Regions from separate parts of the Streptomyces sp. NPDC026575 genome, predicted to be linked through region 2. Evidence: riboswitches for the same ligand, from Rfam matches in the RefSeq annotation. Region 2 holds a riboswitch; each other region holds the start of a gene.
What was found. A riboswitch is a leader RNA that binds a small molecule or an ion and turns the genes downstream of it on or off. The one in region 2 is predicted to bind cyclic di-AMP.

Region 1 (7,807 bases), on a different contig from region 2:
GGAGTTGATCTGGGTGTAGGTGGTGCGGGGCAGCGAGACGCCGCCGGACTCCCAGGCGGCCTGGGTCAGGCCCGAGCAGTCGTAGGCCGAGGGGCCCGTGGCGCCCCAGACGTACGGTTTGCCGAGGGCTGCGTAGGCGAAGGAAACGGCGCGCGTCGCCCGGGAGTCGGGGGCCAGCGCGGCCGCCTGGGCCGCGGCGGCCGCCGAGCCGGCCGGGATCCCGCCGAGCAGGCCGTCACCGCGGCCCGTTCCCCGGTCCGCGCGGGCGCCGCCCCGGGAACCGTCCGCGCCCGCCATCCGGCGCCGCTGCTCCGCGGTCAGCCGGTCCAGCAGCTGCTCGGCGGCGTCCAGCTTGCGGACGATGGTGATCCGGTGCTTCTTCAGCCCGGCCTCGGTGGACACCAGCCGCTGCGCGGTGTCCTCAGCCCGCTGCCGGACCTGCCGCACGCTGCCCAGCCGGCGCGCGTAACCGGCCACCGCGGCCGCCTGGTGGCTGCCCGTGCGCTCCAGCACCGCGGCGCCGTCCAGATAGCGCTGCGGGTCCTCGGACAGCAGCAGCGAAACGGTCGGGTCGATGCCGCCCGCGCGGTACTGGGACGCGGCCACGGCGCCCAGTTCCGCGCGGGCGGTGTTCAGCTTCCGGGTCCGGCGGGCGGCCTCGTCCTGCAGTCTGCTCAGCTCCTCGCGTGCGGTGTCGGCGGCTTCCTTGGCGCCGTTGTAGCTCTGTGTGGCCACCTCTGCCTCCTGGTACAGCGCGTCGACCCGGTCCTTGACCTGGTCGGGGGTGGGGGAGGGGGCCGCCTGGCCGGTGCCGTCGAAGGCGGTGGCGGTGGCGGCGCCCGCGAGGGCGAGGGTGGCGGCCGTACGGACGGTGCGCGCACTGCGCGAACCACCCGTGAGCGCGGCGAGCGGATGCTGCCTGGGCTTGCGGTGCGAGGCCACGGTGGCCGTCACTTCCTTCCCTTCGGGCCGAGGGCGCGGCGGCGGTCGGCAACGGGGGAGCCGGCCGTCGCCGCACCTCTCGGCGGGGCGGCCGACGGAACACTGGCGCGGAGGCCGGCGATGGCGGGATGTCGGCCGCCTGGAGGAGGACGCTAAGCCTGGGCGTCACGGGGGTGAGTCCGGTTGGCTGGCATTGTTCGCTTTCGACCGCGGCCGGTGCGCGGTTGACCGCACCGCCGCCGCCTGCACACCGGGACCGGTCTGCCGTGACCGAAGCGGCGATTGCGGACGCCCTGCCGGAAAGGGCGTGCTATATGGCGGCTACGATCCAGCACTATGGACGTAGTAATCAATGTCTTCGTCGGCCTGCACATCATCGGCATCGCCTCCCTGCTGGGCGGCTTCCTGACCCAGATGAAGGCGATGGGCGCGGGCACCGCCCGCTTCGTGCCGGCCATGCTGCACGGCGCGCTGACGATGCTGGTCACCGGCATCGTGCTGGTCGGCCTCAACCAGGCCCAGGACCACCCGGTCAACAACATCAAGATCGGCGTCAAGATGGCCGTCCTGGTGGTGATCCTGGCGCTGGTCTACGTCAAGCGGGACGAGGAGAAGGTCCCCGCGCCGCTGTTCGGCGTGGTGGGCGGGCTCACGATCGCCAACATCTTCATCGCGGTGCTCTGGACCTGACGGCGGCACCCCCCCACTACGGCACACCGCGCGGTCACCGTGCTCCGGAATTCCGGAGCCGATGGCCGCGCGGTGGCGTGTGGGGGGTGACCGTGGGGGGTGGCCTGGTCGGGCGCCCTGGGGCGCCTGGGGAAAGGAGCGGTCCTCCGGGGAGGCGGGGCCGCGGCCTCAGGCCGGGCGGACGCTCCCGTAGATCGGCATGTAGTAGATCGACTCCTCGCGGACGTAGGCGCCCGGCTTGGGGGCGTGGATCATCTTGCCGCCGCCTATGTACATGCCGACGTGGCTGATGTCGTCGAAGAAGAACACCAGGTCACCGGGTTGCAGATCCTTGGTCGCCACCCGCTGGCCGACCTTGACCTGGTCCCAGGTCGTCCGCGGCAGATCGACCCCGGCCGCCTTCCACGCCGCCTGCGTCAGCCCCGAGCAGTCATAGGAGCTGGGCCCGGTGGCGCCCCAGACGTACGGCTTGCCCATCTGGGCGCGGGCGAACGCCAGCGCCTTCTCCGCCTTGGTGGAGTACGAGCCCCCGGTGGAGCCGCCGTCGCTGGTGCCGCCACCGGTCTGACCGCCCGTGGAGCCGCCCGTGGAGCCGCCCGTCGAGCCGTCCTGCTGACGCTGGCGCTCGGCCTCCTGCTGCCGGCGCGCCTCCTCGGCGGCCTTGCGCCGGGCCGCCTCCTCCTTCTGGCGCTCCAGCTCCGCCAGTCGCGCCTTCTCCTGGGCGGTGAGCCGCGACAGCAGCTGCCGGGCCTCGGCCAGCTTCCCCTGGACGGACTGCTTGGACTCCTTCAGCGAGGCCTGCGACTGCTGCAGCTGCTCCAGGCTGCTGGTGGCCTTGGCCCGCTGCCGCGCCGCGGCCGCCGCCTGCTCCTGGTAGTCGGTGACCGCCTGCTTCTGCCGGCTGGTCAGCCGCTCCATCAGGTGGCTGCGGTCGACGAACTGCTGCGGGTCCTTGGCGAGCATCAGCTGCGCCGTCGGGTTCATGCCGCCGGTGCGGTACTGCGCCGAGGCGAAGGTGCCCAGTTCGCGCCGGGACTCGTTCATCCGCTGCGCGCGCTTGGCGGCGGCGTCGAGCAGATCGTCGACGGTGGCGCTCTGGTGCTCGGCGCGCTCCTTGGCGGCGTTGTACTTCTGGGTGGCCACCTCGGCCTGGTGGTAGAGGTCGTCGACCTTCTTCTTGACCTCTTCGATGGAGGGTCTGGGCGCCCTGGGGGCGGCGTCGGCGGTCTGCGAGAGCAGGGTGACCGAGGCGAGCGCGGCGGTGGTGAGCCCGGCCGCCGTACGCCGGCTCCCGGGCGAGAGGAGAACGCTGGTGCGCGGCTTGCGATGGGACGCCAAGGCCGGCAACTCCTTCCGTGGACCGCCTACCGGGTTAGCTGTCGGGTTCGGGCGGTGTCGCTGACGGAAGGCTTGCCCTACGGTCCGTGCGGCCGCTGATGACGGCCGCTGGACCGATTCACCCCGGTGGTGCTGGTGGGTCCCCGGCTCCGGGTGCCTGAGGGCAGGCCGGACTCGGCGTGGGCGGCCCGTGCGGAAGCTGTCGACCGCGGGGAGGCGGGCTGCCCGAGCGAGGACGTTAGCCAATTCGTGTGGCTCCTGTGAAGGCTGATGTTCGATATGCCCGAAACCTTTTCGTGACCTGAACGCGCGGCGGCGGGTGTTGCGTCAGATGTCGGGTTCGGGTAGCGGCCGGCCCCCGGCGGTTCCGCCTCCGGTCGCCTGACCTGCCCCGGCACGGACAATCGCGTACTCCCCGGCGCGCTGTCAGTGCGGCGGCCTAGACTCGGTGGGCGATGAGCAGCCTCTTTGACGACAGCTTTCTGGCGGACCTCGGCCCCAAGGGCGAGGAGGAGCACCCGCCGCCTCCCGAGGACGAGCACGAGCCGGTCCCGGAGGAGGTCCCCGCCGACCTCTTCGGCGGGAGGTTCGACGCGCCCGTGCACACCGAGGCGTACTACCGCGACGGCGCCGCCCGCCCGCCCGTCGACCCGGCCGCGCTGCTGGAGGGGCTCAACGACGAGCAGAAGGCCGCGGTCGTGCACGCCGGAGGCCCGCTGCTGATCGTCGCCGGCGCCGGATCCGGCAAGACCAGGGTGCTCACGCACCGCATCGCGCATCTGCTCGCCGAGCGCCATGTCCACCCGGGCCAGGTCCTCGCGATCACGTTCACCAACAAGGCCGCGGGCGAGATGAAGGAGCGCGTCGAGCAGCTGGTCGGCCCGCGCGCCAACGCCATGTGGGTCTCCACCTTCCACAGCGCCTGCGTGCGCATCCTGCGCCGCGAGTCCAAGAAGCTCGGCTTCACGTCCTCCTTCTCGATCTACGACGCGGCCGATTCCAAGCGCCTGATGGCGCTGGTCTGCCGCGATCTGGACCTGGACCCCAAGCGCTTCCCGCCCAAGTCCTTCAGCGCCAAGGTCTCCAACCTCAAGAACGAGCTCATCGACGAGGAGACCTTCGCCCAGACGGCGGCCGACGGGTTCGAGAAGTCGCTGGCCGAGGCGTATGCGATGTATCAGGCGCGGCTGCGCGAGGCCAACGCCCTGGACTTCGACGACATCATCATGACGACGGTCCATCTGCTCCAGGCATTCCCCGACGTCGCCGAGCACTACCGCCGCCGCTTCCGCCATGTCCTCGTCGACGAGTACCAGGACACCAACCACGCCCAGTACACCCTGGTGCGCGAGCTGGTCGGCCGGGGAACGGCCGACATCCCCGCCGCCGAGCTGTGCGTCGTCGGCGACGCCGACCAGTCGATCTACGCCTTCCGCGGCGCCACGATCCGCAACATCCTCCAGTTCGAGGAGGACTACCCGGACGCCACGACGATCCTGCTGGAGCAGAACTACCGCTCCAGCCAGACGATCCTGTCCGCCGCCAACGCCGTCATCGAGCGCAACGAGAACCGCCGCCCCAAGAACCTCTGGACGGACGCCGGGGCCGGCCCCAAGATCATCGGCTATGTCGCCGACACCGAGCACGACGAGGCCCAGTTCGTCTCCGACGAGATCGACCGCCTCACCGACGCCGGCGACGCCAAGGCCGGCGACGTCGCCGTCTTCTACCGCACCAACGCCCAGTCCCGCGTCTTCGAAGAGATCTTCATCCGGGTCGGTCTGCCCTACAAGGTCGTCGGCGGCGTGCGCTTCTACGAGCGCAAGGAGGTCCGCGACGTCCTGGCGTATCTGCGGGTGCTCGCCAACCCCGAGGACACCGTGCCGCTGCGCCGCATCCTCAACGTCCCCAAGCGCGGTATCGGCGAGCGCGCCGAGGCGATGATCGACGCCCTGTCCTCGCGCGAGAAGATCACCTTCCCGCAGGCGCTGCGCCGGGTCGACGAGGCGTACGGTATGGCGGCCCGCTCCGCCAACGCCGTCAAGCGCTTCAACGTCCTGATGGAGGAGCTGCGCACGATCGTCGAGTCCGGCGCCGGGCCCGCCACGATCCTGGAGGCCGTCCTGGAGCGCACGGGCTACCTCGCCGAGCTCCAGGCATCCACCGACCCGCAGGACGAGACCCGGATCGAGAACCTCCAGGAACTCGCCGCCGTGGCCCTGGAATTCGAGCAGGACCGCGAAGAGGCCAACCCCGGCACCCTCGCCGACTTCCTGGAGCAGGTCGCGCTGGTCGCCGACTCCGACCAGATCCCGGACGAGGACGAGGAGGGCAGCGGCGTGATCACCCTCATGACGCTGCACACCGCCAAGGGCCTGGAGTTCCCGGTCGTCTTCCTGACCGGCATGGAGGACGGCGTCTTCCCGCACATGCGGGCGCTGGGCCAGACCAAGGAGCTGGAGGAGGAGCGCCGGTTGGCCTATGTCGGCATCACCCGCGCCCGCGAGCGGCTCTACGTCACCCGCTCGACGATGCGCAGCGCCTGGGGCCAGCCGTCGTACAACCCGCCCTCCCGGTTCCTGGAGGAGATCCCGGACGACTACGTGCAGTGGCGGCGGACGGGGCCGGCGACGCCCTCGGCGACCATGGGCGGCCTCTCGTCCAGGGGCGGCGGCACCGGCGGCCTCGGCGGGGGCATCGGCGCCACGCTCTCGTCGGCCCGCTCGAAGGGCCCGAGCGGCTTCGCGACCCGGCGCACCAAGGACCGCGAGGTGGTCTCGCTGGCCGTCGGCGATCGCGTCACCCACGACAGCTTCGGGCTCGGCACCGTCGTCGGCGTCAAGGGCAGCGGCGACAACGCCGAGGCGACCATCGACTTCGGCGGCGAGAAGCCCAAGCGGCTGCTGCTGCGGTACGCGCCCGTAGAGAAGCTGTAGGCGGGCGCCCGGGGGGCCGGCGCAAGGCGGGGGAGCGCGCCGGCCCGACGCTGCGGGAACGGCACGTCGGATGTTGCAGGAACGGTACGCCGGGGGTCAGTTCGGGTCGAGCCCGTGGCTGCGCAGCCACGGCAGCGGGTCGATCGCCGAGCCTCCGCCGGGGCGCACCTCGAAGTGCAGATGCGGTCCCGTCGAGTTGCCGGAGTTGCCCGAATAGGCGATCTGGTCACCGGCCTTGATCGACCCGGAGCGGATCTTGGTGCTGCTCAGATGGCAGTACCAGGTCTCCGTGCCGTCGGGCGAGGTCACGATCGCCATGTTCCCGTAGGCGGAGTTCCACTGGGTGCGGATGGTGCCGTCGGTGGCGGACAGGACCGGGGTGCCGTAGTCGACCGGGAAGTCGATGCCGGTGTGGACGGACATCCAGTTCACACCGGCCTGGCCGAAGAGCGCGCTCAGCCCGTGCTGGCTGACCGGCAGCACGAACTTGGGCCGCATCGCCTCCTTGCGGGCCGCCTCCTCCGCCTTGCGCTTGCGCTCCAGCGCTTGGCGCTCCTTGAGGTCGATCCGCTCCTGGGTGCGGCTGGCCCGGTCGCGGAAGTCGTCCGCGCCGGCGCTGAGCCCGGCGAGCTGGGTGTCGAGCTTCTTGTTGGCCGCGGAGGGCTTGACCGCCCCCGGGTCCACCGGCCCGGCCTGGTTGGTGGCGTCGTCCTTGTCGTCCCCGCCGATACCGGCGACGGACGCGGCCGCCACACCGCACACTCCCATGGCGGCGACGGACGGAACGGCGACGGTCAGCAGCGCCGACCGCTTGGCCGGACGCCGCCGGCCCCGGCCGCGGACGGCCTTTCCGGCCGGCGGCCCGGTGACCCGGCGCCCGGCGGGGGCGGGGTCCGCGGGGGTCACCGGCATCGCCTGGGTCATGGCGTCCGCGACGGCGGCGGCCTCGTCGGAGGCGGCGCCGTCGTCGGGGCTGCCGTCATCGTCGGAGCCGTCGTCGTGCCCGGCGCCCGCTTCCCAAGTGGCGGTCTCCCACTGGTCGGTGTCGCCCGGCGGGGGACCGGCCTGTGCGGGGATCCCGGCGATCAGTTCCGGGTCGGCCGCCGGCCAGATCGCCGTGGCCTCATAGCTCGCGGTCTCGAAGCCCGAGGTGTCGAAGACCGCGGCCTCGAAGGCGGCGGTCTCCTCGACCGCGGTGGCCTGCCGGCCGATGGTCTCGTAGCCACCGGCCGTCTCATATGCGCCTGTTGTCTCGTACGCCCCGGTCGGTGCCGCGGTCGGATAACTGCCGGTGTCGTATGCGCCGGTGGCGTGGGTGCCGGTGTCGTATCCGCCGTGCCCGTAGGAGGTGGCCTCATAGGCGGCCGCCTCGTAGGCGCCGGAGTCGTGCGCCCCGGCGTAGGCGGTCGCGCCCGGCGCCAGGGTGTCGTACGCGGTGTGCGCATACGGGTCGTAGCCGGCGGCCGTACCGGTCTCGTAGGTGCCGGTGTCCCACTGCGTCGAGGTGAAACCGCCGGTGTCGTAGATGCCGGTGGCGTACCCGCCGCCCGTGGCCGTCGGGTAGGACCCCGTGTCGTACGCGCCGGTGTCGTAGCCGCCCGTGCCGTAGGCGCCGGCGCCGTACGTGCCGGTGTCGTGGCTGCCGGTGTCGTAGGAACCGCCGCCGTGCATCCCGGCGTCGTAGGCGACGGTGCCATAGGCGCCGGTCGCATAGGAGCCGGTGTCGTACGTCCCGGTGTCGTAGGAGTCGGGGAGCGAGCCGAAGAGGGGGTCGCCGTCGCCGTAACCGGCGCTGCCGGTCCCGGAGTGCTGCTGCCCGTAGGCGTCGTAGGCGGGATAGTGCGCATACGAGGCGTCGGAAGCAGAGCCGGTCGGAAGCGGACCTTCCGATGGGTGACGGT
Region 2 (7,807 bases):
CTGGGCTGGTACCGCAGGGCCGCAGAGATGGGGCACCCAGGCGCCGAACGGGCCCTGGCCGAGCGGCGAGGGCCCGCCGGGACGGTCAACGAGTGACCGCCGGCTCCGGCTCCGGCTCCGGGACGGACACGGCCGTCCGCCGTCCGCCCGACGGCACCGGCCGCAGCCGGTCGAAGGTCCACACCGCCACGACGCCCACCGCCAGCCCCGTCCCCAGGACGCACACCCCGCCCCAGCCGCCCGCGCCCCACACCGCCGACGTCAGTGCCGACCCCGCCGCCCCGCCGACGAAGTAGCTGGTCATATAGGCCGAGTTGAGGCGGTTGCGGGCCTCGGGGCGGACCCCGTAGACCAGGTTCTGGTTGCTGACGTGGACCGCCTGGGCGGCCAGGTCCAGTACGACCACCCCGGCGAGCAGCGCCGCCAGCGACCAGGCGCCGCCCCCGCCGGCGGCGGCCAGCAGGCCCCACGAGCCCAGCAGCAGGAACGCCGCGGTGCCGGTGACGCGGTGTGCCAGGCCGCGGTCCGCCAGCCGCCCCGCCATCGACGCGGACAGCGAACCGGCCGCCCCGACCAGCCCCAGCAGCCCGATCGCCGACTCCTGCCAGCCGTACGCCGGGCCGGACAGCAAGAACGCCACCGCGGTCCACAGCACGGAGAAGCCCGCGAAGGTCAGCGCGCCCAGTACGGCCCGCCGCCGGAGCACCGGCTCCTGGGCGAACAGCGCCAGCGTCGAGCGCAGCAGCGCCGGATAGCGCAGTCCGGCCGTGGTGCGCAGGGCCGGCAGCCGGAGCCGCAGCAGCAGAGCCATCAGCAGCATCAGGGCGGCGTTGACCCAGTAGACGGTGCGCCAGCCGCCCAGCTCGGTGAGCAGCCCGGCGGCCGTACGGGCCAGCAGGATGCCCAGCAGCAGTCCGGTCATGACGGTGCCGACGGTCCGGCCGCGCTCGGCGGGGGCCGCCAGGGTCGCCGCGTACGGCACGACGACCTGCGCGGCGACCGAGGCCAGGCCGGTGAGGGCGGTACCGGTCAGCAGCAGGGCGGCGTTCGGCGCGCTCGCCGTGACGGTCAGGAACACGGCGGTGGCCGCGCAGAGCGTCACCGCGAGACGGCGGCGCTCCAGCAGGTCGCCGAGGGGGACGAGCAGCAGCAGGCCGAGGCCGTAGCCGACCTGGGCGACGGTGACCACCAGTGCGGCGGTGGCGGCGGAGAGGTGCAGGTCGTGGCCGATGGTGCCCAGGAGGGGCTGGGCGAAGTAGTTGCCGGCGACGGACAGGCCGGTGGCGACCGACATCAGCAGCAGGGTGCCGCGGCCCAGTCGGCGCGGTTCCGGTCCCTGTTCGGGTTCCATGGACGACCTCCCCGTGATGCGCCGCGGCCACTGTGGCGGCGGGCGTCTCCCAGCCTGGGGCCCCGCCGTCGATGAGTCCAACACATCGTTGTCATCTCATCCATCGTGAATCGAGATCGATGCGCCTAGGATCGGTGGGCATGGAGCTGCAGCAGATGAGGTACGTGGTCGCGGTGGCCGAGACCGGGGGGTTCACCCGGGCCGCCGAGCGCTGCCATGTGGTGCAGTCCGCGCTCAGCCATCAGATCGCCCGGCTGGAGAAGGAGCTGGGTGCCCGGCTCTTCGACCGCACCAGCCGCAGCGTCCGGCTCACGGCCGCCGGCGAGGCGTTCGTCCCGGTCGCCCGGCAGGCGCTCCAGGCGGCCGAGCGGGCCCGCGCCGAGGTGGCGGCGGCGACCGGCGAGGTACGCGGCCGGCTGGCGGTGGGCGCCATCTCGACCGTCGCGGCCGTCGATCTCGCCCGCGAGCTGGGCGCCTTCCGCAGCCGCTATCCGCGGGTGCGGGTCAGTCTGCAGATGGAGATGAGCGATCCGCTGATCGAGAAGGTGCGGGAGGGGACGCTGGACGTCGCCTTCGTCGGGCTGGTGCCCGGTGCGCGTACCGACGGCGTACGGGAGCGGGAGCTGGCGCGCGGTGAGCTGGTGGCGGTGGTGCCGCCGGGACATCCGCTGGCCGGGCGGGAGTGGACGACGCTGACGCGGCTGGCACGGGAGACCTTCGTGGACTTCACGGCGGGTTCGGCGGCGCGGCGGCAGCGCGATGAGGCGTTCCGGGCCGCGGGGCTGGCCTCGGAGGTGGCGTTCGAGGTGACCACGGTGGAGTTCCTGGCGAAGCTGGTGCGGGCCGGGCTGGGGATCGGCATGGTGCCGGAGGCGATCGCCGCCGATCTGCCGGGGCTGCACATCGTGCGGGCGCGGCCGGCGCCGGAGCGCACCGAGCGGGTGGTGTGGAGCGGGCTCGGCCCGTCGCCGGCGGCCGTGGCGTTCCTCGCGGGGCTGGGGGTGCAGGCGGGGTAGGGGTGTCTCTCCGACCTCCCCGGGCCCGCGGCGTCCGGCACCGCACCTCGCGTGAGGCGGGGGGACGCGCCGTGGTGCGCCCACCGGTTACGGTCGGAAGGTGCACGACGAGCCGGACGCCACTCCTGACCCCACCGCCCCCGCCGAAGCACCGGCCGACTCCCGCGCGAGCGCGCCGGACGGCGCCGGGGCCGAGCCGCCCACGGGCTGCCCAGTGACGTCGTCCGCCGCGGCCGCCGGCCCGGCCCCCGAGCTGTTCACCTGGGAGTTCGCCGCGGACCCGTACCCCGCGTACGCCTGGCTGCGCCGGCATGCGCCGGTCTACCGGACCGCGCTGCCCAGCGGCGTCGAGGCATGGCTGGTGACCCGCTACACCGAGGCGCGGCAGGCGCTCGCCGACGCCCGGCTGTCGAAGAACCCGGTGCACCACAGCGAGTCCGCGCACGGCAAGGGCAAGGTCGGCATCCCGGGCGAGCGCAGCGCCAACCTGATGACACATCTGCTCAACATCGACCCGCCCGACCACACCCGGCTGCGCCGGCTGGTGTCGAAGGCGTTCACCCCGCGCCGGGTCGCGGCCTTCGCCCCCCGCGTCCAGGAGCTGGCCGACCACCTCATCGACGGCTTCGCCGACCGCGGCGAGGCCGATCTGATCCATGAGTTCGCCTTTCCGCTGCCCATCTACGCGATCTGCGATCTGCTCGGGGTGCCGCGCGAGGACCAGGACGACTTCCGGGACTGGGCGGGCATGATGATCCGCCACGGCGGGGGGCCGCGCGGCGGGGTCGCCCGTTCCGTGAAGAAGATGCGCGGCTACCTCGCCGAGCTGATCCACCGCAAGCGGGCGTCCCTGGGGGAGACGGCGGAGCCGGACGAGGACCTGATATCCGGTCTGATCCGCGCCTCCGACCACGGCGAGCACCTCACCGAGAACGAGGCCGCCGCGATGGCGTTCATCCTGCTCTTCGCCGGCTTCGAGACCACCGTCAACCTCATCGGCAACGGCACCTACGCGCTGCTGCGCCACCCCGCCCAGCGCGAACTGCTGCAGAAGTCGATGGCGGCGGGCGACACCGAGCTGCTGACCACCGGCATCGAGGAGCTGCTCCGCTACGACGGGCCCGTGGAGCTGGCGACCTGGCGGTTCGCGACGCAGGATCTGACGCTCGGCGGGCAGCGGATCGCCGAGGGCGATCCCGTACTGGTGGTGCTGGCCGCCGCGGACCGTGATCCGTCACGCTTTGTCGAACCCGATGTTCTCGATCTGACCCGACGTGACAATCAGCATCTGGGATACGGGCACGGCATCCACTACTGCCTGGGCGCACCGCTCGCCCGGCTCGAAGGGCAGACCGCGCTCGCCACGCTGCTGACCCGGCTCCCGGACATCCGGTTTGCCACGGATCCTGATGATCTGCGCTGGCGCGGCGGGCTCATCATGCGCGGACTGCGGTCCCTTCCGGTGGAGTTCACGCCCGAGCGGTCCTGACCGGGGGCGCCATCGAAGGTGACGCAGCGTCAGCAGCGTGACCTCCGCGTGATCTGCGCTACACCGGCTTGTGACTACCCGTGACCCCGGCTACCTTTCGACCGACGGTCGAAAGGATTCACGATTCGTTCACGCGGGCACCCGCATAAGCGGACGCTCGATGGGGTGGGGAATCGAACGGTCGTCGAACAACTCAACCGCCGCGCGAAAGGCATCCGCATGCGTTCCGGGAACGGCCGACACCGTCGCCCCCGTCAAGCACCGGCCATCTTTGTCACGGTGGGAGTGACCGGCGCGGGCCTCGCACTGCCCCTGGTCTCCGCCAGTGGGGCACACGCCGCCGACACCGCGACCTGGGACCGGGTCGCCCAGTGCGAGAGCGGCGGGGTGTGGAGCGCCGCCTCGGGCAACGGCTTCTACGGCGGGCTGCAGCTGACCCAGGAGATGTGGGACGACTACGGCGGCGGGGCCTACGCCTCGCGCCCCGATCTCGCCAGCCGCGCCCAGCAGATAGCCGTGGCCGAATCGATCCTCGACGACCGCGGCCCGGACGCCTGGCCGAGCTGCGCGGTCAACGCCGGGCTCACCAAGGACGGCCGTGCGCCGAAGGTCGACCCGGGCAGCACGAGCACGCCGCGGCCCACCCCGTCCGACGAGGACGTCGACCCGGCCCCCTGGGACCGGTCCCCCTCGACCGGCTCGTCCGACGAGCCCAGTGGCCCGGACGACTCCAAGGCCCATGAGGGCGACCGCGAGGGCGAGGGGTCCGGTGACGGGAGCGGCGACGGGTCCCGCGACGGATCCCAGGGCGGCTCCCGCGACGGGTCGTCCGACGGCTCGCGCGGCGACGCGGGCGACGAGCCGTCCCAGGAGACGCCGGCGCCGTCCGAGTCCGACGGCCGCGACACCCCAGAGACCCCGGAGCCGTCCGACTCCGCCACCCCCGACGACCAGGGCGACGACGCCTCCCGTCCCGCCGACCCCTCCGGCGACGCCGACCGCACGGACCCGGGCGGTACGCCCGGCCAGGCGTCCGGCAAGGGCAAGCACCGCGGCGACGCGGACCCGGACGAGGGCGACGACGGCGACCGGACGCCCGGCGGCCGGCACGCCTCGCGCGGCGACGGCGGGCGCGGCACGGGCCCGGCGGACGGCGACTACACCGTGCGCCCGGGTGACAGCCTGTCAGCCATCGCCGCGGCCCACCGGCTGCCGGGCGGCTGGCCCGCGCTCTACGAGCGCAACGAGGGCGTCATCGGGGCCGACGAGAACCTGATCCAGCCGGGTCAGCGGCTCGATCTCGGGCATGCGGAGGGCTAGTTCGCCGCCTTCGTCCCCTTTGGGAAAGTGAGACAAGGCTCTCGTTGGGCGGCGGGCGCGCGGATTCGCCCGCCGCTGCCATAACGGCCCTCACCTGCAGATATGTGACCAACCCGTGATCAAAAACGGTCAACTTGGTTCAGAAGGTGGGGTTTGAACACCAAGGGGATTACTGCTTACGGTCAGGACCGCTCGCCAAAGCGGGCCCCTTCGATCACACGCCGAATCCTGCCGGTGGTCGGAGGCAGTTGACGCGCAAGCGCCGAAGGCAGGAGCGGGGGAACCAAGGTAGGCGCCGGTCAGGCCCGTGAAAGCGGGTCAGCCGGCTTGGGGTGAAGCCAGGTGCGCCACGCGCGCCGGGCCGGGCGACTCACAGCCCGAACCCGACAGCTCACCTCGTAGGCGTCGGTGAGGAAACGAACGAACCATGCTGATCAACAAGGGCAAGCACCGTCGTCCCTCCAAGGCCGTCCGCGTCGCCACCCTCGCCGGTGTCGCCGGTGCCGCCGTCGCCGTCCCGCTGATGGGCGCCACGTCCGCCTCCGCCGCCTCGGTCGCCACCTGGGACAAGGTCGCCCAGTGCGAGTCCGGTGGCAACTGGTCGATCAACACCGGTAACGGCTACTACGGTGGCCTGCAGTTCTCCAACTCCAGCTGGGCCGCCGCCGGTGGCACCCAGTACGCGGCGCGCGCCGACCTGGCCACCAAGGCCCAGCAGATCGCCGCCGCCGAGAAGCTCCTCGCCATCCAGGGCCCGGGCGCCTGGTCCTGCGCCGGTGCCGGCGGCCTGACCTCCGGTGGTCCGTCCCCCGACCTCGACACCTCCACCAAGTCCGCCCCGAAGCAGGACGAGGCCAAGCCCGAGGTGAAGAAGGCCCCGGCCGCCCCCAAGGCCGAGAAGGCCCAGCCGGCCCCGAAGAAGTCCGAGCGCGGCGGCGACTACACCGTCAAGGCGGGCGACACCCTGGCCAAGATAGCCAAGGCCCACGGCACCAACTGGAAGTCGCTCTACGAGGCCAACAAGTCGGTCATCGGCGGCAACCCGAACCTGATCTTCCCGGGTCAGCAGCTCAGCATCTGAGCCGTCCGCTCACCGGGACTCCCGTCCGCCGAAGCCGCGGGCCCCGTTCCTCCGTGAGACCGCCCCGTCCGGCGCGCCACTCCCCCCAGCGCGCCGCGGCGGGGCTTCTCCATGAGGTGCGGCGCGCACCGCCGTGACCAGCCGCGTCCCGCACTTTTCTCCGCTCAGCGAACAATGTGGCGAAACATCCCGTGAACTGCGCCTTTGGGCATCTTTTCGTCCCACGGAGCGGGCCAAGGGCAAGCGGACGCGGCCGGGGCCGTTAGGCTCGTGCTGCAGAACTCCAGACACCCATGAAGGAGACAACGTGCCGTCCATCGACGTCGTCGTAGCCCGCGAAATTCTCGACTCGCGAGGTAATCCCACGGTCGAGGTCGAGGTCGGCCTCGACGACGGCAGCACGGGCCGTGCCGCCGTGCCGTCCGGCGCCTCGACCGGCGCCTTCGAGGCCATCGAGCTCCGCGACGGCGACCCGAACCGCTACCTCGGCAAGGGCGTCGAGAAGGCCGTCCTGGCCGTCATCGAGCAGATCGGCCCGGAGCTCGTCGGCTACGACGCGACCGAGCAGCGGCTGATCGACCAGGCGATGTTCGACCTGGACGCCACCGACAACAAGGGCTCGCTCGGCGCCAACGCCATCCTCGGCGTCTCCCTCGCCGTCGCGCACGCCGCCTCCGAGGCCAGCGACCTCCCGCTGTTCCGCTACCTCGGCGGCCCGAACGCGCACGTGCTGCCCGTGCCGATGATGAACATCCTCAACGGCGGCTCGCACGCCGACTCCAACGTGGACATCCAGGAGTTCATGATCGCGCCGATCGGCGCGGAGTCCTTCTCCGAGGCGCTGCGCTGGGGCGCCGAGGTCTACCACACCCTCAAGAAGGTCCTGAAGGCCAAGGGCCTGGCCACCGGCCTCGGCGACGAGGGCGGCTTCGCCCCGAACCTGGGCTCCAACCGCGAGGCCCTGGACCTCATCCTTGAGGCCATCAAGGAAGCCGGTTACACCCCCGGCCAGGACATCGCGCTGGCGCTGGACGTCGCCGCCTCCGAGTTCTACAAGGACGGCAAGTACCAGTTCGAGGGCAAGGACCGCTCGGCCGCCGAGATGACCGAGTACTACGAGGAGCTGGTGGCGGCCTACCCGCTGGTCTCCATCGAGGACCCGCTGTTCGAGGACGACTGGGCCGGCTGGAAGGTCATCACCGACAAGCTCGGCGCCAAGGTCCAGCTGGTCGGCGACGACCTGTTCGTCACCAACCCCGAGCGCCTCGCCCGCGGCATCGAGGAGGGCTCCGCCAACGCGCTGCTGGTGAAGGTCAACCAGATCGGCTCGCTGACCGAGACCCTGGACGCCGTGGAGCTGGCCCAGCGCAACGGCTTCAAGTGCATGATGTCGCACCGCTCCGGTGAGACCGAGGACGTCACCATCGCCGACCTGGCCGTCGCCACCAACTGCGGCCAGATCAAGACCGGTGCCCCGGCCCGCTCCGAGCGCGTCGCCAAGTACAACCAGCTGCTGCGCATCGAGGAGATCCTCGACGACGCCGCGGTCT
Region 3 (7,807 bases), on a different contig from region 2:
AGCCGCTGGCCCGCCTTGACCCGCTGGCCGGGGTGGACGTCGCGCCAGGACAGGTGGCAGTAGACGTAGACGCGGCCGTTGTCCGCCTGGAGGCCGATCCAGTTGCCGTAGGCACCGCCCCGGGCGTCCGACCACTTGACGGTGCCGTTCCGGACGGCGACGACCGGCGTTCGCTCCGGCGCCGCGTAGTCGTCCCCGGTGTGATACCCCGTCTGGTACCGGGCGTTCGGCACGCCGTAGGCATAGTTGATGCCGTGCCCCGGCACCGGTGAGCCGACCCGGCCGCCCCCCGAGCCCGAGTCGCCCTCGCGCACCTTGAAGCCGTACTCGGCCCCGAGCTTCTTGAGGGACGTCCTCCCGGGCACGCCGTCGGCCGCGCTGCCGGTGAAACCGAGGTGGCGCTGCCACTTGGCGTACGCCTCCTTCGTGCGCGGGCCGAAGGTTCCCGGGGCGGACGAGTAGTCCAGGCCCACGGCCTTCTCCAACGCCTCCTGCACCGTCAGGACGCTGCCGTTCCGCGCGCCGGGACGGACCTCGGACAGGGACACCACTTCAGCTCGCTGCACGCTCGGCTCTCCCGTGAACAACTCGGCCACACTGCCGGCCACACTGTCGAATATCTCTCCGATGCCGGGCATGATCAGTAGCCCTTCGGAGGCCGGCTCGGGTCGAACTGCTGGACCCGGCCTGCGAGGTTGGAACCGTCGCGGTACACGCCGTACCTGACCATCACGTAGTTCATGGCCGCGCAGATGTTGGCCACACCGTCGTAGATGTTGTGCGAGGTCCCGGGCTGGTGGTTCTCGGCGAAGGTCTCCGGCATGACCTGCAGCAGGCCGCGCGTGCAGCTCTGCGGATGTCCGTCGCTCTGCTCGGGCCCGTGGGCGTTGGCGTCGTAGGTGTTCACCGCGTTGAAGCGGTAGGTCGACTCCCGCTTGGCCGCGGTCATGATGCCCTCCACCCAGTGGGTCTCGGGGACCTTGAGGATGTGGCATGCCTCCTTCGCCGCCCGCGACGCGCTCCCGTCCGGTACGTGCTTGTACTCCACCGAGTCGAGGGGGACGGCGATGCGCCCGGTGCCCGGCTTGCCGTCGTCGTCCCGCTTGCGGTCGAAGTAGCTCAGCTCCCGCACCCGGAACGCGTGCCGCTTGCCGAGCTCGACGAGCGAGTGGCGGCCGAAGACCCCGTCCGCGTCCGCGCCGGTGAAGCCGAGCTCGCGCTGGAACGCGGCCACCGCGGCCTTGGTCCGGGGGCCGAACGTCCCCGGTGCCGAGCTGTAGTCGAGCCCCACCTCCGCCTTCAGCGCGGCCTGCACGACCCGCACCGAGACGTTCCGCGCCCCGTAGACGACCTCGGAAGCCTTCACCGAGAGGTCCTCGTGGGGGAGCCGGTGCCCGTGCCAGCGCCACTCCTTGCGCGCCGCACCGCCCCGGTGGTCGTGCGGATCGGCGGTCGGCGGGCACTCGTCGCCGGGGAACTTGGGCGCGAAGTACCCGACGATGCCGGCGCTCTTGCGCTCGGTCTTGTGCGCGTACACGCCCTTGCCCTGGTTGGCGTCCGTGGCGCCCGCTTCTACGGTGTTGCCGCCCTTGGTGTACACGTACGTCTCGTCGAAGCCGACCACGAGCTCCGTGTGACCACCGTTGTGGAGGTTGACCCACGCCCCGACCGACGGGTACTCGGACCACTGGTCACGCTGCTTGGCCCAGTCGGTGAACCCGTTGACGTTGGCGATGTGCGGCACGAACTCTTCCAGGCCCGTGTCGGCGTACATGTCCCAGTCGAACATGACGCACCACGGCTCACCGTCCATGCCGTACTGCTTCCCGAACCGCGTCCGGTTGTTGTACTCCCCGTCCACGTTCGTCTCGTAGACGCCCTCCTTGATGCTCTGGATGTGATCGACCAGCTTTCGCCACTTCGGCGTCGTCATTACCGTTCCACCATCTGAAATAGTCGGCTTTCGCGGGTGCGTTTCCGCCCCTTGTGAAGCGGAAAGCCGCGACTGGACATATGACGGGGGAAGGGATGTGAAGCGGCCCCGGCGGGCGAAGTCCCTTATGCCGTCGGGAAGTTCGCCGCCTGCTGCGCACGCGACAGTCGCGGACGCGACCGCCTTCGTCTCCTCCGTTGACGAAGACGCTCCGTTCTCCGCGAGCCCGGTGCCGTCCGGAACGACACGTCCCGGCGCACCACCGGACGTTGCCGACGTGCGCACTCAGATCCCCCGTCGTGCCGGCTCGACGCAGCTTCTCGACGAACCGGCGTCCCTCAAGAGTCCGGGAATCCGGCGGGGTTGTCGTTGGCGCCTGGTGCACAGGTTTTCTTAACCGGGAGTCGACTCCCCGGCAGCCGGTGCACGGTGCCGGTAGTCCTTCGGCGGAGTGCCGTACGCCTTGCGGAAGGCGCGGCTGAAGTCGGCCGCGCAGGAGAAGCCCCGGCGGCTGGCGATGGCGTGGATGGGGGTGGCGTGCAGCGCCGGGTCGGTGAGGTCGCGGCAGGCCGCCTCCAGCCGCCTGAGGCGTATCCAGGAGACGACGGTGGCCTCTTCGTGCTGGAAGAGGCGGTGCAGATAGCTGACGGAGATGTGGTGGGCGGCGGCGATCACGGCCGGGGAGAGGCCGGGGTCGTGCAGATGCTCCTGGACGAAGCGCTTGATGCTCAGCGTCAGGGTCCGCCGCCGGGTGTCCGGCGGGAGGGCGCTGTCGGTTTCGAGGGCGTGGGCGAAGAGCGCGGTGACCAGGTCGGTCAGGACCGTGCCCAGCCGGGGGCCGTCGGAGGGCTGGTACGGGCTGGTGTCCGCGCTCAGCCGGAGGAGGAACTGCGCCAGCAGCGCGCCGATCCCCGACCGGGTCGTCATGCGCCGCGGGACCGTGCGACGGGCCCCGCCGCGCGGCAGGGGCAGCAGCGCCTTGGGGATCTCCGCGCCCACCGTGGTGACCGGGGCCCTGCCGCCGCGGATCTCCCACGGCAGCGAGGAATCGTTGATGACCAGGTCGGACGGCCGGTAGACGACCTCGTGGCCGTCCCACCGGCCCGCTCCCGTCCCGCCCACGACGAAGGAGAGGTGGTAGAGCTCCGGGTCGGACTGCCGGATCAGCCGCGGGGTGCGCCGCATCACCACCTGCGGGATCGTGGCCGGCCACACGGACACCGCGCCGAGGTCCAGCACGCGCTGGGTGGCCCGGAAGTCGTCGGCGTGGTCGCTGCTCAGATGTATCGGAGCATGGGTCTGCTCCAGACGCTCCGCCCAGTAGGACAGCCGGTCCGCCGCCGGCACGTCCTCACTCCGGAAAACCGTCTCGTTCAACATGTCTCCCCCTTCAAGCTGCCCGCCCAGGGGGATGATCACGGACAGGGATAAGCGTCTGATGAACGTCGACGCCGAGGCCCGGCCCATGACCCGTCCGGCCCCCGACGGCTCGCCGCACGGCCTGGCACCGGCAACCCTTGGGGAGTCGAGGCGGCCGACACGCCGCTGCTCGTACGGAAGACGGGCGGGAGCGGAAGAGGCCGGTGCGGATGCGGCAGGTCGACGGGCCCCCTACGGGCGACGGGGAGCGGCGGGCGCGCCGTGAGCGGATGCCCCCGCCGGTGCGGCGCCTGGCGCGCTGGCTCCCCGCCCTGCTGATCGCCGCCGGCCTCGCCTTCGACCTGGGGACCCCGCCCAGCTACACCGCCTCCCCCTTCTTCGCCGCCGCGCCCCTGGTCGCGGCGCCGCTGCTGTCGCTGGCCAGCACCGCCCTGGCGGCCGTCGCCGCCATGGCCGGCGAGCTCTGGGGGGTGACGTACCGCAGCACCGCCCCGAACTACCACGAGTCGATGACGGAGCTCGCCACGGTCTTCGTCGTCGCCCTGCTCGCGCTGGGCATCAACCGGGTCGTGCGGACGAGCGATGCCCGTCTGGCGTCCGTACGGGACGTCTCGGAGGCCGCCCAGCGCGCCGTACTGCCGCTGCCGCCCGAGCGGCTGGCCGGGCTCGCGATCGCCGCCCGCTATGTGGGCGCGCGGGCGGACGCCGGGATCGGCGGCGATCTCTACGCGGTGCAGGACACCCCGCACGGCGTGCGGCTGATCGTCGGCGACGTACGCGGCAAGGGCCTGGAGGCGGTGGAGGCCGCGGTGGTCGTCATCGGCGCCTTCCGGGAGGCGGCCGAGCAGGAGGCCACCCTGGAGGCGGTGGCCGGCCGGCTGGAGCGGGCGCTGCAGCGGGAGGGCAGGCGGCGCGGAGGGCTGGACCGGTTCGAGGGGTTCACCACTGCCGTGCTGGCGGAGATCCCCACCAACGGGCGGCCCGTGCTGCGGGTCCTCAACCGGGGCCACCCGGCGCCCCTGATGCTCACCCCGGACGGCGGGCTGCGCGAGCTGGCCCCCGGGGCGCCGGCGCTGCCCCTGGGGATGTGCGAGGTGGCGAGCTGGCCCGACCGCTCGGACGAGACGTTCCTCCCGGCCGGCTCGCTGCTGCTGTTCTTCACCGACGGCATGACCGAGGCCCGCGACTTCCGCGGCCGCTTCTACGACCCCTCGAACCGGCTGCGCGGCCGCCGCTTCCCCGGCCCGGACGCCCTCCTGGACACCCTCGTCGAGGACGTGGCACTGCATACGGGCGGAGCGTCGGCGGACGACATGGCCCTGCTGGCGGTGCAGCGGCCCATGGGGGAGTAGGGGGCGCGGCGCGTAAGGGGCGGGGCCGGTCAGCCTCTTGGCGCCGCCGCTTCCGGCAGCCGGTGCAGGCTCTCGCCGTGCGGGCCGGTGAGCGCGATCGGCCGCCCGTCGAGAGCGAGGGTCAGCCGTCCGTCCTCCGGGCGCCCGGAGCGGTGCTCCGGCGCGGTGATCCACGGCAGGACGGAGTGGTGCTCGTTGGAGATCCAGTGCCCGCCGCCGGGCCGCCCGTCGAGCAGCGACCGCACGAGGCGCGCGAACTCCTCGCGGCGCGCCGGCGGAAGGTAGTTCAGCACGGCGCTGTGGAAGACGACCAGCGTCGCCTCCGGCGGTGCCGCGGCGGCCAGCGCGGGCAGCTCGTCGATCAGATCACCGCGTACGATCCGCGGCCGCGGCGCCGCCCGTACGGCCTCGACGGCGGCGAAGAGCCGCGCCGCGCGCTGCCCCTCGCCCGGCCAGACGAGCGACTGGAGCCAGCGCAGATCGTCCGGTGCGCCGACGGGGTCGAGCGGATTCAGATCGATACCGGCCCGCCAGACGACCTCCGGCAGCCGGCCGGGCAGCTCCTCGGGCGCCCAGTCCGTACGGCAGACGAACTCCACCGGGCCGTCGGGCGCCCCCACCTCGACGGGCCGCGGGGCGCCCGCGGGCAGCCCCTCGTACGAGTCGTACCCGGAGGCGGACTCGTACCGGTAGCGGTAGCTGTCGGGATGCAGGCACAGCCCGGCCGACGCGCCGACCTCCAGCAGCGCCAGCGGCTGCGGCAGCCGGGCGAGCAGCGGCAGCAGCGTGGCACAGCGGGCCGGCTCGTTGGTCTGGGTGGCGCGCTGCATGATCACCGCGCGGACCTCGTCCCAGTGCCGGACCGTCCACTCGCGCCAGCGTCCGTAGGCCGCCTCATCGCGCGGGCCCTGCTCCGCGTGCGGGCCGTCGAGCTGGCGGACGGCGGCGAGCAGGAGGTTCGGCTGCTGCTTGTTGCCGGCCGGCAGCGAACCCGACAGCAGGTCGCAGAACTCCGGGTCCTGGCTGATCCGCGCGGTCAGCTCCGCATGGGCGTCGGACCGTCCCCGCGCCTCCCGCCACGAGAACTCCCGGTAGCGCTCCGCCAGATCCGCCGCCGCGCTCCGGCCGATACCGCCCTTGACGTTTCCGGAGCTCACGGTGTTCCCCGCGCTCTCGACGTTGACGACCATGATCCGACGTTACGCCCTCACGTTCCGTAACCGGCGGGCGCCCCTCCGCATAACGACTGACGCACAATCAGCACGAGATCGTTTAGAGGTGCAGAGTCAACTCGCCCGCTTTGTGGGCATGCTGACCGAAAAAGTCCCTGCCAGATCTCGTGCGGAACGGATAAGGATTCCCGGGAAGGCTTGGAAAACGACCACGTCCTCTATTACTGTCCGATAACGCAGCGCGGTCGTCCCAGCCGTCGCAAGAGGCGGCACCGCGCGCCGACGCCGAATCCCGCACGCGCTTTTCACGCTCCTCCAGCACTTCGAACTGCACCAAGGGAACCGGGGAACCACCACCTTGGGGTGAATCGGGCGCCTCCGCCAGAGTGGCCCGTAGGAGACCTTCCTGCTCCGAACCCGTCAGCTAACCCGGTAGGCGAGAAGGAAGGAAAGGAGTGCGCCCCCGTGGCGTCCAACATGCCTGCCCCCGAGGCTCCGTCCGCATACCGACTCGACCCCCGAGGTGCCTTCGAAGGCCCGGGTGATCCGGACGGCATAGCGGACACAGACGGCGACGGCCCATGGGAGGAGTGGAACCCCACAGAGGAGTCGCTCCGCCCGGTCCGCGGCAAGCACCGGGTGGCCAAGCAGCGCGGCGGCGGACTCGCCCGTAGCGGCACGGTCCTGGGCGTCGGCGTCATCGCGGCGGTCGGCGCGGGGGGCATGGCCACCGCCGAGGACCGTCCGCCGGTCCCGATCTCCATGCCCGACATCGGCGGCATGGCCCACGAGATCTCCGACAGCCTCCCGGACGCCGAAGCCCTGCCGGGGATCGGCGGCCTCATATCCGACTCCGGCGCAGCAGACTCCGGAAGCGACGCCACCGGCCCGCTCACCCAGGCCACCCAGACCGGCACGACCGGTACGGGCGCCAACGCCGGCGAGGCGCTGCGCAGCCGCATCCTCCAGCAGGCCGACGCGCAGCAGGGCGCCGCCGAGGAGCAGGCCCGCGAAGCGGCCGAGGACGCCGCCGTCAAGCAGGCCGCGACGCGAGCGTCCGCAGCCCAGAAGACGGCCCAGGCCGCGGCGGACAAGGCCGCGGCCGCCAAGAAGGCGGCGGAGCTGGAGGCCAAGCGCAAGGCCGAGGAGGCGGCCCGCCGTAAGGCGGAGGCCGAACGGCTGGCCCAACTGGCCAAGAGCTTCATCACCCCCGTCGCCTCCTACACCCTGACCGCCAGCTTCGGGCAGGCCGGCGACCGCTGGGCCGCCGACCACACGGGCCAGGACTTCGCCGCACCGACCGGTACACCCGTCAAGGCGGTGCACTCCGGCACCATCACCCAGGCCGGCTGGGCCGGTTCGTACGGCTACCGCATCGTCCTCACCCTCGACGACGGCACCGAGCTGTGGTTCTGCCATCTGTCCTCGATGGTGCAGACCTCGGGCAAGGTCAACACCGGCGATGTGATCGGCCGCGTCGGCGCCACCGGCAATGTCACCGGCCCCCACCTCCACCTGGAGGTACGCCCCGACGCCGGCAACCCCATAGACCCGATGCCGTGGCTGCGCGATCACGGCGTGAACGTCTGAGGTCTCGGGAAGTTCAGGTCTTCCGAGTGCGGGCCCCGGGGGGAATCCCCGGGGCTTTCCTCATGGCGCCCCAAAGCCTTCGCCCGCATCGGTCGACCTCCCCCCGACTCCCCCTGACTCCCTCCCCTTGACTCCCTCCCCGGGAATAACTTCCCTCCTGTCCACGCTGCAACAACGCATGACCTCGACACATCCCACCCCCCGGAACCGCCGGAACCTCGGCTCGCTCGCCGTCTCCCCACTCGCCCTCGGCGGCAATGTCTTCGGCTGGACGGCCGACGAGGCCGAGTCGTTCGCCGTGCTCGACGCCTATGCGGCAGGCGGTGGCAACTTCATCGACACCGCCGACGCCTATTCGGCCTGGGTGCCCGGCAACAAGG

Region 1: another riboswitch for cyclic di-AMP. It lies ahead of ACZ4NB_RS27520 (C40 family peptidase); the one in region 2 lies ahead of ACZ4NB_RS07510 (transglycosylase family protein).
Region 3: another riboswitch for cyclic di-AMP. It lies ahead of ACZ4NB_RS06140 (M23 family metallopeptidase); the one in region 2 lies ahead of ACZ4NB_RS07510 (transglycosylase family protein).

What each region holds. Positions count from the first base shown of each region.
Region 1 is NZ_JBVHQM010000022.1:8,545-16,351, forward strand. Features, by position in the region: gene ACZ4NB_RS27510 (C40 family peptidase) at 1-954, opposite strand, end outside; gene ACZ4NB_RS27515 (hypothetical protein) at 1,279-1,632, shown strand; gene ACZ4NB_RS27520 (C40 family peptidase) at 1,801-2,970, opposite strand; cyclic di-AMP (ydaO/yuaA leader) riboswitch at 2,978-3,160, opposite strand; gene pcrA (DNA helicase PcrA) at 3,426-5,906, shown strand; gene ACZ4NB_RS27530 (M23 family metallopeptidase) at 6,003-7,807, opposite strand, start outside.
Region 2 is NZ_JBVHQM010000004.1:294,317-302,123, forward strand. Features, by position in the region: gene ACZ4NB_RS07485 (tetratricopeptide repeat protein) at 1-96, shown strand, start outside; gene ACZ4NB_RS07490 (MFS transporter) at 86-1,351, opposite strand; gene ACZ4NB_RS07495 (LysR family transcriptional regulator) at 1,492-2,367, shown strand; gene ACZ4NB_RS07500 (cytochrome P450 family protein) at 2,582-3,856, shown strand; gene ACZ4NB_RS07505 (LysM peptidoglycan-binding domain-containing protein) at 4,136-5,176, shown strand; cyclic di-AMP (ydaO/yuaA leader) riboswitch at 5,427-5,596, shown strand; gene ACZ4NB_RS07510 (transglycosylase family protein) at 5,604-6,257, shown strand; gene eno (phosphopyruvate hydratase) at 6,565-7,807, shown strand, end outside.
Region 3 is NZ_JBVHQM010000003.1:410,386-418,192, forward strand. Features, by position in the region: gene ACZ4NB_RS06115 (peptidoglycan DD-metalloendopeptidase family protein) at 1-638, opposite strand, end outside; gene ACZ4NB_RS06120 (peptidoglycan-binding protein) at 641-1,933, opposite strand; gene ACZ4NB_RS06125 (AraC-like ligand-binding domain-containing protein) at 2,327-3,313, opposite strand; gene ACZ4NB_RS06130 (PP2C family protein-serine/threonine phosphatase) at 3,523-4,665, shown strand; gene ACZ4NB_RS06135 (DUF2332 domain-containing protein) at 4,695-5,855, opposite strand; cyclic di-AMP (ydaO/yuaA leader) riboswitch at 6,147-6,291, shown strand; gene ACZ4NB_RS06140 (M23 family metallopeptidase) at 6,303-7,427, shown strand; gene ACZ4NB_RS06145 (aldo/keto reductase) at 7,606-7,807, shown strand, end outside.